Regions from separate parts of the Cellvibrio sp. PSBB006 genome, predicted to be linked through region 1. Evidence: predicted binding sites of a transcription regulator. Region 1 holds the regulator's gene; each other region holds the start of a gene.
What was found. The regulator sigma-54, encoded in region 1, starts transcription at its own class of promoters, with help from an activator protein. The targets are predictions, from matches to a motif close to TGGCACANNNNTTGCNNT.
Positions count from the first base shown of each region.

Region 2: a site for sigma-54 is predicted at 1,121-1,138, ahead of CBR65_RS17675 (CmpA/NrtA family ABC transporter substrate-binding protein). Genes of this name have one in related genera too.
Region 3: a site for sigma-54 is predicted at 1,816-1,833, ahead of atzF (allophanate hydrolase). Genes of this name have one in related genera too.

Region 1 is NZ_CP021382.1:4,872,913-4,877,046, forward strand. Features, by position in the region: gene rapZ (RNase adapter RapZ) at 1-478, opposite strand, end outside; gene ptsN (PTS IIA-like nitrogen regulatory protein PtsN) at 551-1,003, opposite strand; gene hpf (ribosome hibernation-promoting factor, HPF/YfiA family) at 1,010-1,300, opposite strand; gene CBR65_RS20305 (RNA polymerase factor sigma-54) at 1,428-3,023, opposite strand; gene lptB (LPS export ABC transporter ATP-binding protein) at 3,172-3,897, opposite strand; gene lptA (lipopolysaccharide transport periplasmic protein LptA) at 3,905-4,134, opposite strand, start outside.
Region 2 is NZ_CP021382.1:4,254,962-4,259,095, reverse strand. Features, by position in the region: gene CBR65_RS17680 (tetratricopeptide repeat protein) at 1-805, opposite strand, end outside; gene CBR65_RS17675 (CmpA/NrtA family ABC transporter substrate-binding protein) at 1,276-2,700, shown strand; gene CBR65_RS17670 (ABC transporter permease) at 2,806-3,792, shown strand; gene CBR65_RS17665 (ABC transporter ATP-binding protein) at 3,805-4,134, shown strand, end outside.
Region 3 is NZ_CP021382.1:4,380,588-4,384,721, forward strand. Features, by position in the region: gene atzF (allophanate hydrolase) at 1-1,746, opposite strand, end outside; gene CBR65_RS18235 (Fic family protein) at 2,102-3,466, shown strand; gene CBR65_RS18240 (deoxyguanosinetriphosphate triphosphohydrolase) at 3,476-4,134, shown strand, end outside.

The DNA of each region.
Region 1 (4,134 bases):
TACGGCCAACGACTCGTTCCTTCACCAGATCGCGCAATTCGTGCAGGTTCAGATGGCTGGTATCCAGCACCAGGTCCGCTGCATCGCGAATCGGTTCCAACAGGTTTTGTTCTTCGGTAATCGCTTCTTCCAGATTGGTATTGGTATCGCTCAATGGGTGTTTGCGCCGGGTTTCACTGAAGCGCTGAATCAACACCGAGGGTTGCGCGTCGAGAAACAGTACGCGAAATGGCACATGGGCTTCCTTCAGCGTCTCAATCATCATCGGGAAAATGTTGAGATCCTGCCACGCGTTGCGCACATCAATACCGATGGCAAATTTCTGGGTGTCGTCCTTGTGAATCTGGATTTGTGCCACCAGCGCCGGCAGCAGGCTCACGGGAAGATTGTCGATACAGTTGAAGCCGACATCTTCCAGAACATGCAGTGCAGTACTCTTACCCGAGCCGGATAATCCACTCACAATCACTAAATGCATGGGCGTGTATTCCTGTGATTCATTCATCAATGCGCCGAGAGTGCCGGGCTTGTGTTTTCCCAAGATCGCCAATCAATCTTTGCTGACAGCTATCTCATACAAGGCTGCATCACTCTCCGCGCTACGTAGACGTTCGCGAAAGCCACTGTCGTTGAGAGCGCCAGCCAAGGCTGCCAAATTTTGCAGATGTTCGCCGTGGGCATTTTCCGGTACCAGCATGGCAAACAAAATATCCACGGGCTCGGAATCAATCGAATCAAAGTCAATCGGCTGATTCAGTGTGATCAGGGCGCCGATGACACCATCGTAGTTTTCCACTCGGCAGTGCGGGATAGCAATGCCGTGGCCGATGCCGGTGGAGCCAAGTCGTTCCCGCGCAATTAGCCGACGAAACAAGTCGTCGGCATCAATGGCGGGAATATCCTGAGCGATGGTGTTGGCAAGAATTTCCAGCACACGCTTTTTGCTGACACCTTCGATATCGCACAGGGTGCGACCTTGGGTGAGAAGAGATTGTATTTGCATAATGTATTAACGATGGCTGCGCATTTTTTCTTTGTGTTTAATCAATTGCCGATCGAGCTTGTCGGTCAGCAGGTCAATAGCGGCATAGAGATCTTCTGATGTCGCATCGGCAAATAAATCCTTGCCGCTTACGTGCACGGTGGCTTCCGCTTTTTGCTCCAGCTTGTCTACCGAGAGAATCACGTGAGTATTGGTAATGCGGTCGTGATGGTTATTGAGTCTTTCAAGTTTATTGTTGACGTAATCCTTGAGGGCGTCGGTAACTTCCAGGTGGTGACCGCTAATAGTAATTTGCATAGTACTTCCTCTTCGTTATGACAGTTACTCAATCTTGCCTGACGGCACGATTATTGATTCTGCATAGTGGTAGAACGTGTTCTGCACATCCGGGTATTCATCAGCCTAGCAGTGGAGAAAAAGGATGTCATAGTAAACTTTTACGCTCATTAGACGGCGGGATATTGAGTGATTCCCGGTATTTGGCAATGGTGCGACGCGCTACCTGGATGCCTTGCTCAGATAACAGCTCAGTGATCTTGCTGTCGCTCAGGGGTTTCTTTGGATTTTCCGCACTCACCAGTTTCTTGATGATGGCGCGAATTGCCGTAGAGGAGCATTCGCCGCCGCTGTCTGTACTCACATGACTGGAAAAGAAATATTTAAGTTCAAAAATTCCCTGTGGGGTATGCATGTACTTTTGGGTGGTCACCCGCGAGATAGTGGATTCATGCATATCTACGATTTCGGCGATGTCGTGCAGTACCAGTGGCTTCATTGCCTCGGCGCCGTACTCCAGGAAGCCCCGCTGTTTTTCCACAATACAGCTGGCAACTTTCAACAGGGTTTCGTTGCGGCTCTGTAAACTTTTGAGGAACCAGCGGGCTTCTTGCAGATTGTCCTTGAGGAAGGTGTTATCGCTGCTCGAATCAGCCCGCTTCACCATGGAGGCGTAATCCGAATTGATTCTCAGGCGCGGGGCGATATCCGGATTTAATTCCACCATCCAGCGGCCATCACGCTTTTCCACAAACACATCCGGCACAACATACTCTGTGTCACCGGAAGCAATCATATCGCCGGGGCGAGGGTTCAGACTCTGGATCAATGCCACGGCCTGGCCTAACTCGCTCTCTTTGAGCTTGGTGCGGCGCATTAACTGGCGATAATCGCGGCTGCCTAACAAGGGTAGATACTGCTTGACGATCAGCTTGGCAGGTTCAAGAAAGGGCGTGGTCGGGGCGAATTGTTGCAATTGCACCAGCAGACATTCCGACAGGTTTTGGCTGCACACGCCGCAGGGGTCAAATTGTTGTAAACGGTGCTGTACGGCAACGACTTCATCCAGTTCCAGTTCATCCAGTTCGGTGATCAGGCCTTCGTAGATATCGGCCAGGCTCACGGATAGCATGCCACTGGGATCGACCGCATCGATGATTGCCATGGCGATGATCCGGTCCTGGTCTGACATGGGGGTCAGGTTGAGCTGCCACATCAGGTGATCGTAGAGGGAATCGGTAACGGCGCGCCGGCTGTCAAAGTCGTTGTCTTCGCCATCATAAGAGGATGAACTGCTGGTGTGGGAGGACTGATAGACATCGTCCCAACTGGTATCTACCGGTAACTCACTGGGGATGGATTCGTTCCATTCGGTATTGGGTTCGCTGTCCCCGTAATTATCGGTATCAGAAAAGCTTTCGGTCTCGTTATAGGTAGTTTCTGCGTAGCTTTCCTTGTCAGCAAAGGTGTCCTTATCGTTAAAGCCCGAATCGAGATCTGCGCCATTGGCATCTGCAGCAACTTCTTGCTGGCGGGGATAATCACTGTCTTCCCCTTCACCGCTGTCGGCAGGCGAGTGGCTGTCGTAACCCTCTTCGACCTCTAGCATCGGGTTGGAATCCAGAGCTTCCTGGATCTCCTGCTGCAAATCCAGGGTCGACAATTGCAGCAGACGAATAGCCTGTTGCAATTGGGGCGTCATGGTCAGTTGCTGGCCGAGTTTTAGCTGTAGAGACTGCTTCATCGTAAGTAGAACTAAACCCCAAAGAAATGATGTTGTTCAGGTGGAGTTTAGACAGCCTTTGTCTTGCAGGCAATAACACCTAGCAATCTTTGTGCCTGTTATACAAATTTAGTGGCTTGTCAAGTGATTTGTCGGAACGCACCTGAGGTTACAGGCGGAAGTTTTCGCCCAGATAGACTTCGCGGACCTTGTTGTTACTCAGTACCGTTTCTGCATCGCCCTCGGCGATGATATGGCCTTCGCTGACGATATAGGCTGTCTCACAAATATCCAGTGTCTCGCGCACATTGTGGTCAGTAATGAGCACGCCGATGCCGCGATCCTTGAGGTGACGCACAATTTGTTTAATGTCGTTCACTGAAATGGGGTCAACGCCGGCGAAGGGCTCATCAAGGAGAATGAACTGCGGCTCTGTCGCCAGCGCTCGGGCAATTTCTACCCGCCGCCGCTCACCACCGGAGAGCGACATACCCAAACTGTCGCGGATATGGGTGATATGGAATTCCTGCAGTAGTGAGTCGAGTTTTGCGTGGCGCTGCTTGCGGTTGAGATCCTTGCGGGTTTCAAGGATCGCCATGATGTTATCTGCCACGGTCAGCTTGCGAAAAACGGAAGCTTCCTGGGGTAGATAACCGATACCCGCCCGGGCACGGCCATGGATAGGCAGATGAGTCAGGTCTTTGCCGTCGAGTAATATTCGCCCTTCATCGGCACCGACAAGGCCGGCAATCATATAAAAACAGGTGGTTTTGCCTGCGCCGTTGGGGCCGAGCAGGCCCACAATCGTACCGCTGGTCACGGCGATTGACACGTCAATGACAACTTTACGGCTTTTATAACTCTTGGCGAGATGTTGGGCTTGCAGGGTCGGCATGGTCGACTCAATCTTGATTGATGGTTTGTGGCGGGATAACGATTTCGATGCGCTGTGGTTGCTGTGCATCCTTCTTGCCCGCTGCCTTCATGATCTCTTTGCGGATGTCGTAATCAATGCGGTTACCACTAATCGATGCGCCATTTTCCTGTTCCAGAAATGCATTCTCCAGAAGTAACAACTGTTCATTGGTTAAGGTATAGCGAATGCTGTTGGCCTGCGCTGTAATAGTTGCCT
Region 2 (4,134 bases), 620 kb from region 1:
GCAAGCCCTGGAGATACAGCGCTTCGGCTTCCTTTAAATAACCGTTGCGCCGATAAACCGTAGCCATATTGTTCCAGATATAGCTTTGCTGATCATCTAACAATAACGCTTTGCGCAGATGCAGGAACGCATCCTTGAATTCACCCTCTGCGGACAACTCCATTCCACGATTGTTATAAAACTGGGCAGCGACGAGTTTTTCGGGGATCAGCCGCTGATCATAGGTGCTGCTGTAGCGATCCATCTCCAGATCAATAACAACTTCGTCGCGGCGTAATTTCACCCTGGAGTTGACGTGCCGTAAAAACAAAAACGCATCCTGATTACGCAGGTCCCAGGTGGGCGGTAAATCCACTTCGTTGACATAAGCATCCAACCCGATATGCCGCGCCATGGTGACATAAAGCAAGGTAAAACTGAGGCAGTTGGCTTGCCGTTGGTCAAACGCATCCGCACCAGTCAGGGTGTAAAACGCGGTGTAGGTAATGCCGTGACCACCTGCCGTGCTCGGTGTCAGCAGTGCATGATGCAAGGCTCTGGCGCGCGCAAAACCGCCTTTGATGCCAGCGGTATGTCGTTCGGCAAAGGCTTTCATTGCTGGCGTAAGTTCAAATAACTGGCGGTCCGGCAGGCTCGCCTCAGAATAGGGCTGTCCCAATAAGGGCTCGCCACTCAAGGCCAACTGGAGTAACTGCGCATCCGGTTCCTCGCCATTGCCCGGCAAAACAGTGGCGCAACCAGCCAACAGCACGCTCAACCACAGTGCCGTAGCGGTAACCCACTGATTCAGCAATTCTTTTCGCATACTGTGTCACTCGCAATGATTCTTATCCATTATGTAAATTGCCAGCACAACCTGATAACACAACCGGGTTTATCGAATTGATCTTTTTCTACTGATTTGGATTCAAGCTACCCACATTAAATCCCGTGCTGCCACAAACTGTTCCAAAAAAGTGCGGTAGCGAGCGTAATTGCTTTTCCATAGCGCACATTTACCTCTTACATCATAGCTCCAAAATAGCCCATTGCAGATCAATGCGATCCATATAAGTGCAAAAAAATGCAAAACATCTTTTTCGGGTAGATAAAGCCTGCATTTTTTTGTGCACATCGTGATTGGCACAGAGTTTGAATAATCACCTCCAGTAATCCTGTGCACGCAGCATGAATAACAATGCCAGATATTCAGTCAGCCGAATAAGATCGTTCGAAGAATTTTTCCATAAGGTTTTCGAGTTTCTATTTTTTTGCACATCAGATTGGAGCGCTTTTATGTTTAGCACACCCGGATATAAGGTTTCTCATGAAACCTCAAGGAACGCCTCACTTTTTATCACTGTGTTGCGTCATTGCGCCTTTGCAATAACCTGCTGTATTGCCTTGGCAGCAACCCACGCACAAGCCAAACTCGGCCCCGCCGAAAAAGAAGATTTGAAATTCGGTTTTATTAAATTAACCGATATGGTGCCGCTCGCCGTTGCCTATGAACTGGGTTATTTTGATGATGAAGGGTTGAGTGTTCAGTTAGAGGCGCAAGCCAATTGGAAAGTTTTGCTGGACCGCGTAATTACCGGTGAGCTCGACGGTGCCCATATGCTCGCGGGACAACCGCTGGGAGCCACCATCGGCTTCGGTACAGAAGCGCATGTTGTTACTGCATTCGCCATGGATTTACACGGCAACGCCTGTACTGTGTCGAACGATGTATGGAAAGCCATGAAAAAAAATGTTCCGGTAAAAGACGGAAAACCGGTTCACCCTATTACCGCCGAAGCACTTAAACCGGTCATCAAAAGTTTTCATGACGAGGGAAAATCCTTCAATATGGGTATGGTGTTTCCTGTATCTACCCACAACTATGAATTGCGTTATTGGTTGGCCGCTGCTGGTATCAAGCCGGGATTTTATGCACCGCACAAAGGTGACATCACCGGTCAGTTAAATGCTGATGTCCTTATCTCAGTAACCCCGCCACCACAAATGCCTGCAACGCTGGAGGCCGGCACTATCAGCGGCTATTGCGTTGGTGAACCCTGGAACCAACAAGCGGTATTTCGCAATATCGGTGTACCGGTTGTAACCAACCGCGATCTGCGCAACAACATTGTTGAGAAAGTGTTTGGTGTAACCAAAGAGTGGGCCGACGAAAATCCCAATACCCATATTCGTGTGGTGAAAGCCTTGATCCGTGCCGGCAAATGGCTGGATGACAAAGACAATGCCAATCGCGCCGAAGCGGCGAAGATGATTTCGCAATCACATTATGTCGGTGCTGATTATAAAGTGATTGCCAACAGCATGACCGGCGTCTTCGAATACGAACGCGGCGATGTACGTAAAGAACCCGACTTCAATGTGTTCTTTCGTTATCACGCCACCTATCCCTACTACTCCGATGCGGTTTGGTTCCTGACACAAATGCGTCGCTGGGGCCAGATACCCGAAGAAAAACCGGATGCCTGGTATATGGAAACTGCCAAGAAAGTTTTCCTGCCGGAAGTCTACCAACAAGCCGCAAAAGAACTGATTGCGGAAGGCAAATTAAAAGCCACCGATTTTCCCGACTTTTCCAGCGAAACCGGTTATCGCGCTACCGATGCACATACCTTTATTGACGGCATCGTGTTTGATGGTACCAAGCCCAATGATTATCTGAGCAAGTTTGCCATTGGATTGAAAGGTAAAGAGAAACTGTAAGGTGCAACGATTTGCCGGCGCCATCTTGCTGCGCCGGCAGATCAACCAGGTTATTTTTTGTAACACCAATGTTGTGCACCATTCAGCGCAACAGGAGAAGACGCCATGAATACCGCGATCCTTAACTTAAAAAAAATCAGCCCCGTCAAGCTGTCTCCGCAGCAGTTGCGCGATGCTGTGCTCGGTGTTTTGATTCCGTTTATCGGCCTGCTGTTTTTTTTGTTGTTCTGGCATATCGGTTCACAACATATTCATACTTCGTTGGGCACGTTTCCCGGCCCAAAGGAAGTCGTACAACAATGGTCCGGCCTTGTCGATGAGTATCGGGCCGAAAATGAGCGGGAACGGAAATTTTATGAGCGCCAGGAAAAACGTAATGCCGAGATTCTGGCTGAAGATCCCAGCGCAGAAATTCGTGTCCGTGAATTCAACGGCCGTCCGACATTTTTCGACAAGATACTGACCAGCCTGATTACCGTTGTATGTGGCTTTCTACTGGCTACAGTGATCGCGATTCCGGTGGGAATTGTGATTGGTTTGAGCCAATCCCTGTATCGCGCGTTTAATCCGCTCATCCAATTATTCAAACCGGTTTCACCGCTGGCCTGGTTGCCGCTGGTGACCCTGGTAGTCAGTGCAACCTATGTCACTGATGACCCGATGTTTTCAAAATCCTTTGTCATATCCATGATCACCGTCACCCTCTGTTCACTCTGGCCCACCATGATCAATACCGCGGTGGGCGTTGCCGGTGTCAGCAAGGATTTAATCAATGTGAGCCGGGTTCTGCGCTTAAGTTGGTTTACCCATGTGCGCACTATCGTACTGCCGTCAGCTATTCCGATGATGTTTACCGGGCTGCGCTTGTCATTGGGTATCGCCTGGATGGTGTTGATCGCAGCGGAAATGCTGGCACAAAACCCCGGTCTCGGAAAATTTGTCTGGGATGAATTTCAAAACGGTTCATCGGATTCATTGGGTCGTATTTGTGTGGCCGTATTAATCATTGGTTTTATCGGTTTTATTCTGGATCGCAGTTTGCTGGCGCTGCAAAGCTGGGTTAACTGGGACAAGTCTGCCGTTATCCGTTAGGAGGATAGAGTGATGAGTCAAGTACAGTTGGAATTATCCAAAGTGGGCATTGAGTTCCCCACCCCCAAAGGACCATTTTGTGCACTGCAAAGCGTCAACCTGAAGATTGCCAAAGGCGAGTTTGTTTCGCTGATCGGTCACTCGGGTTGTGGTAAATCCACCGTTTTGAATATTGTTGCCGGTTTATATAAAGCCACCACCGGCGGCGTGGTATTAAATGGTAAAGAAGTCAACGAGCCCGGACCTGAGCGCGCCGTGGTCTTTCAAAACCACTCATTGCTGCCATGGCTGACGGCTTATCAAAATGTTGAGCTGGGCGTGAAGCGCGTTTTCAAAGGAAAA
Region 3 (4,134 bases), 490 kb from region 1:
AATATCTTTTGCACCCTCCACCGCCGCGCCTTCGCAAATGAAACCTTTCACCTCGCGCCCGTCTTTTAAGGTCAAGGTGCCGATACCCAAAGGCGCGGGAATCAATGCAACAAAACTGCCGAAGTGGTGCGTCGGTACATCCCATAGCTCCACAATAATTTCCGCTCCTTTATCGTGGGTGCGAATCAAACCGGGTTTGGGCGGTGTGGTGTTGGGTAAGGCGAAGAGGCGATAACAATCTGCCGTAAACGTGCTTTCGACAAAGCGCGCTTTGCGCTCAATCAATTGCGTATTCAAGGGCATGCCGGTGAGGTGCGCACCGACAACAGCAAGCCGCACATAACCGGCGGGAACTTGCGCGTTTATTTCTGTTGGTGGTGCAACACGGCGCGTAGCCCCTAATGTCCAGGGCGCGGCTTTTTCCCAGCGTTGACCAAATTCAGCCAGCGCGGCGTCTTGCCAGGCCGGTGCAATCAAGGTGATGCCGAAGGGCAAGCCGTCGTTGCGTAATCCGGCGGGTAAGGCGAGTGCAGAACAATCCGCGAGATTGACGAAGTTGGTCCAAGTACCCAATTGGCTATTGACGATCACCGGGTCAGCGTCGACCTCGGCAATGGTTGGCAGACGCGGTGCGGTGGGAACTAACAGCGCATCCACGGAGGCCATTTGTGTTTGAATCGCGCGCGCTAAATCCGCTCGGGCGTACTCAGCGTTGTACGCATCTGTCGCCGTGAAATTCACCGCTTGTTTAACAATACCGCGCACCACGGGATTCATTTGCTCTGCATGCTCGGCCATAAATTCAGCGATGGCCGCATGACGCTCCGCCACCCAGGGGCCGCCGTAAAGTAATTGCGCCAGGGTTTGCATGGGCGTGAAATCGATAGGAATTAATTCAGCACCTAGTTCAATAAATTGTGCGAGGGTTTTATGCCAAGCGAATTCGGATTCGCTATCACCAAACCACATCAGTTCGGCGGGAATACCGAAGCGCGGTTTGCTTGCAAAAAAAGTGGCCGGTGTGGGAGCGGTGCGTGAATAACCATCGGCGGAATCAAAGCCCTCCATCACGCGCGCGACTTGCTCGGCGTCATCCACCGTCAATGAAAAAATCGATACACAATCCAGGCTGCGACACGCGGGCACCACGCCCAGGGTGCTGAAGCGACCTTTGGTGGGTTTCAAGCCGACAATATTGTTGAATCCGGCGGGCACGCGACCGGAACCCGCCGTATCTGTGCCGAGACTGAACGGAAATAAACCGGAGGCTACCGCCACCGCCGAGCCGGAGCTGGAACCGCCGGACACGTAATCGGGATTAAACGTGTTTGGCACAGCACCGTAAGGTGAGCGTGTACCGACAAGCCCGGTAGCGAACTGATCGAGGTTGGTTTTGGCCAACACAATGGCACCGGCAGCACGCAGTTTGGCGACGCTGGTTGCATCGGCATTGGCAATATAAGTAAAGGCTGGGCAGGCGGCGGTAGTGGGAATACCGGCAACATCAATATTGTCTTTCACCACAAAAGGCACACCGTATAGCGGCAGCTTCAAGGCATCGGCACCGGCAGCATCAAGTTGATCCAGTTGTGCATCCAACTCTGCGGTGGAAAGAATATAAATCCAGGCGGGATCATCCCCGCGTAATTGTTGGCGCAATGCATGCAGCACAGCGCGCGGCTTCAATTGTTGTTCGCGGTAGGCGCTCAGCCACTCGCCAATGGTCCAACCCAATTGGTCACTCATTATTGTTCCTGCCACTCATGCACGGGGTGGATGCCCCATTGAAATACCGTCTTGTATGCAAGATGGTATTCAGCAGAAACTGTGCCAAGGGATTTTTGACGAGTGGAATTTGCGGCTTGATATTTGAAAAGTATAGATAATTCAATACGTTAAATGACGCAGGGAATTGGAACAATGCTGGTTTTTAAGAGAATTTCCGCGTGATTTCTTGCGCTGCATTTGTGCACCAAGATAAGGTTTCTGGGCCAGCTTGGTGCAATGCAGGACCGATTTCTTATCTCAATTTTTATGAATATTGAGATGTCCGGGAGAAAGGACTATAGTCAACTCAAATTTCGTTAATTTTGAGATAGAGATGATTAAGAAGCCTCCCGCGAAGGAACTGTTGGTTAAGCGACCATATTTCTTTATTGTCGAGAATCACCCTGAGCAGATGGATGCCTATCGCGCATTTGGGGAAGCTGTTGATTTTAAAGGCCGGTATTTACATTACGATGAGTTTCGCCATCGGATTCCAAAAGAACTAAATGTTGACCTTGCATGGGCATTAACGAAAACCACTCGCGTAGCTACGAGGCAGCACCTTCTTTTTCTGGGCAACCCTATACAGCTATGCACTTTTGTATCGACTCCCACTATCCAGAAAACAGCGACTGTGGTGGACCAATCCACAACAACCGCAGCCTTGGAATGGACTATCGGAAAACTGGGCGAAGCTGAGCATCTAAGATACCTCTTCGCCGACCTTATCGAAGACGAAGCCATTAGCAGCAGCCAGCTCGAAGGCGCGGCCACTACAACGCTGGTCGCCAAAGACATGCTCAAGCGGCAACGCGAGCCGCGCAGCATGGATGAAAAAATGATTCTGGGAAATTTCAGGATGATGCGTTTTGCCTGGGAAAACCGCGCAGCTGATATCACCCCGGATTTAATCCGCGAATTCCATGCCGTTGGCGTTGAGGGCATCAACGATGAGCATTATCTGCCGGGCGTGTTCCGTTCCCATGATGAGGTTGTTGTAGAAGATCGCGATGGCAATATTGTCCACCAGCCGCCCCCGGCCCAAGGCATCGAGCAGCGCTTCCAAAAATTTTGCGATTGGGTCAATAGTAATCACGATGAAATCGAAAGCAACACCTATCTACATCCCCTGATCAAAGCCATCGTCATCCATTTTGTGATTGGCTACGAACATCCCTTTCAGGATGGCAACGGCCGTGTTGCCCGCGCATTATTTTATTGGTTTATGTTTAGAAAAGAGTACGGTGCGTTTCGTTATATCTCTATCAGCAACCTCTTGAAAGACGCGGCGACACAATACGGCAAGTCGTATCTGTACACCGAAACCGATGAGATGGACATGACTTATTTCATCGATTACCAGTGTTCCATCATCATGCGCGCCGTAAGTACTTTTAAAAACCATTGCCAAAAAGCCATTGCCGATATCGAATCCTTCAATCAATGGTTGTGGAAAACCGGCGCGCTGAAAAAACTGAACGATAAACAAAAAGTGGTGTTTCAGGTAGCGAGAAGCAAGGTGCAGCGCGAATTTACCGCGACCAACGTCAAAGAGAATCTGGGCTGTTCCTACAACACTGCTTCCGCCGTATTAAATGGTCTTGTTGATCTGAATTTATTCGGCAAGAAAAAAGAGGGGCGCGAGTGGGTATTTTATCTGCTCGATCAAGACGATATTCAACAACACTGGAAACCCTAAGGACATCTTATGACCATGAACTGGCACCAACTCCTCTGCGCCGAGCGGCTTGGCCATCGGCCGGTTAAGGATGAAGAGGGGCGCTCGCCGTTTCATTCGGATCACGACAAGATTATTTTTTCCGGTGCCTTTCGGCGGCTGGCGCGCAAGACGCAGGTGCATCCGCTGGCCACTAATGATCATATCCACAACCGTATGACCCACAGTCTTGAAGTCGCCTGCGTGGGGCGCACGTTGGGGATTCGTGTCGGTGCCGCCTTAAAAGCAGCGGGTGATTTGCCGGCGCATATTGTGCCGACGGATATCGGCGATATTGTGCAGGCGAGCTGTCTGGCGCACGACATCGGCAACCCGCCCTTTGGTCACACCGGTGAAGAAGCGATTCGCAACTGGTTTCAAAAAGAAGGCGCGTTCTACCTGGACACGCTCACCCCGGGAGAGCAAACCGACATCCGTGTGTTTGAGGGTAATGCCCAGGGCTTGCGCGTGTTGACCACCTCCGAGTATTACCAATATCAGGAAGGTATGCGGCTCACCTACGCCACTCTTGCGTCATCGATTAAGTATCCCTGGTGTTCGGAGGCTACCGTTAGCCAGCAGCGCCCCAAGCACAACAAGTACGGCATCTTCCAGGCCGAATTAACCTACTTTCATGAGATCGCCCACAA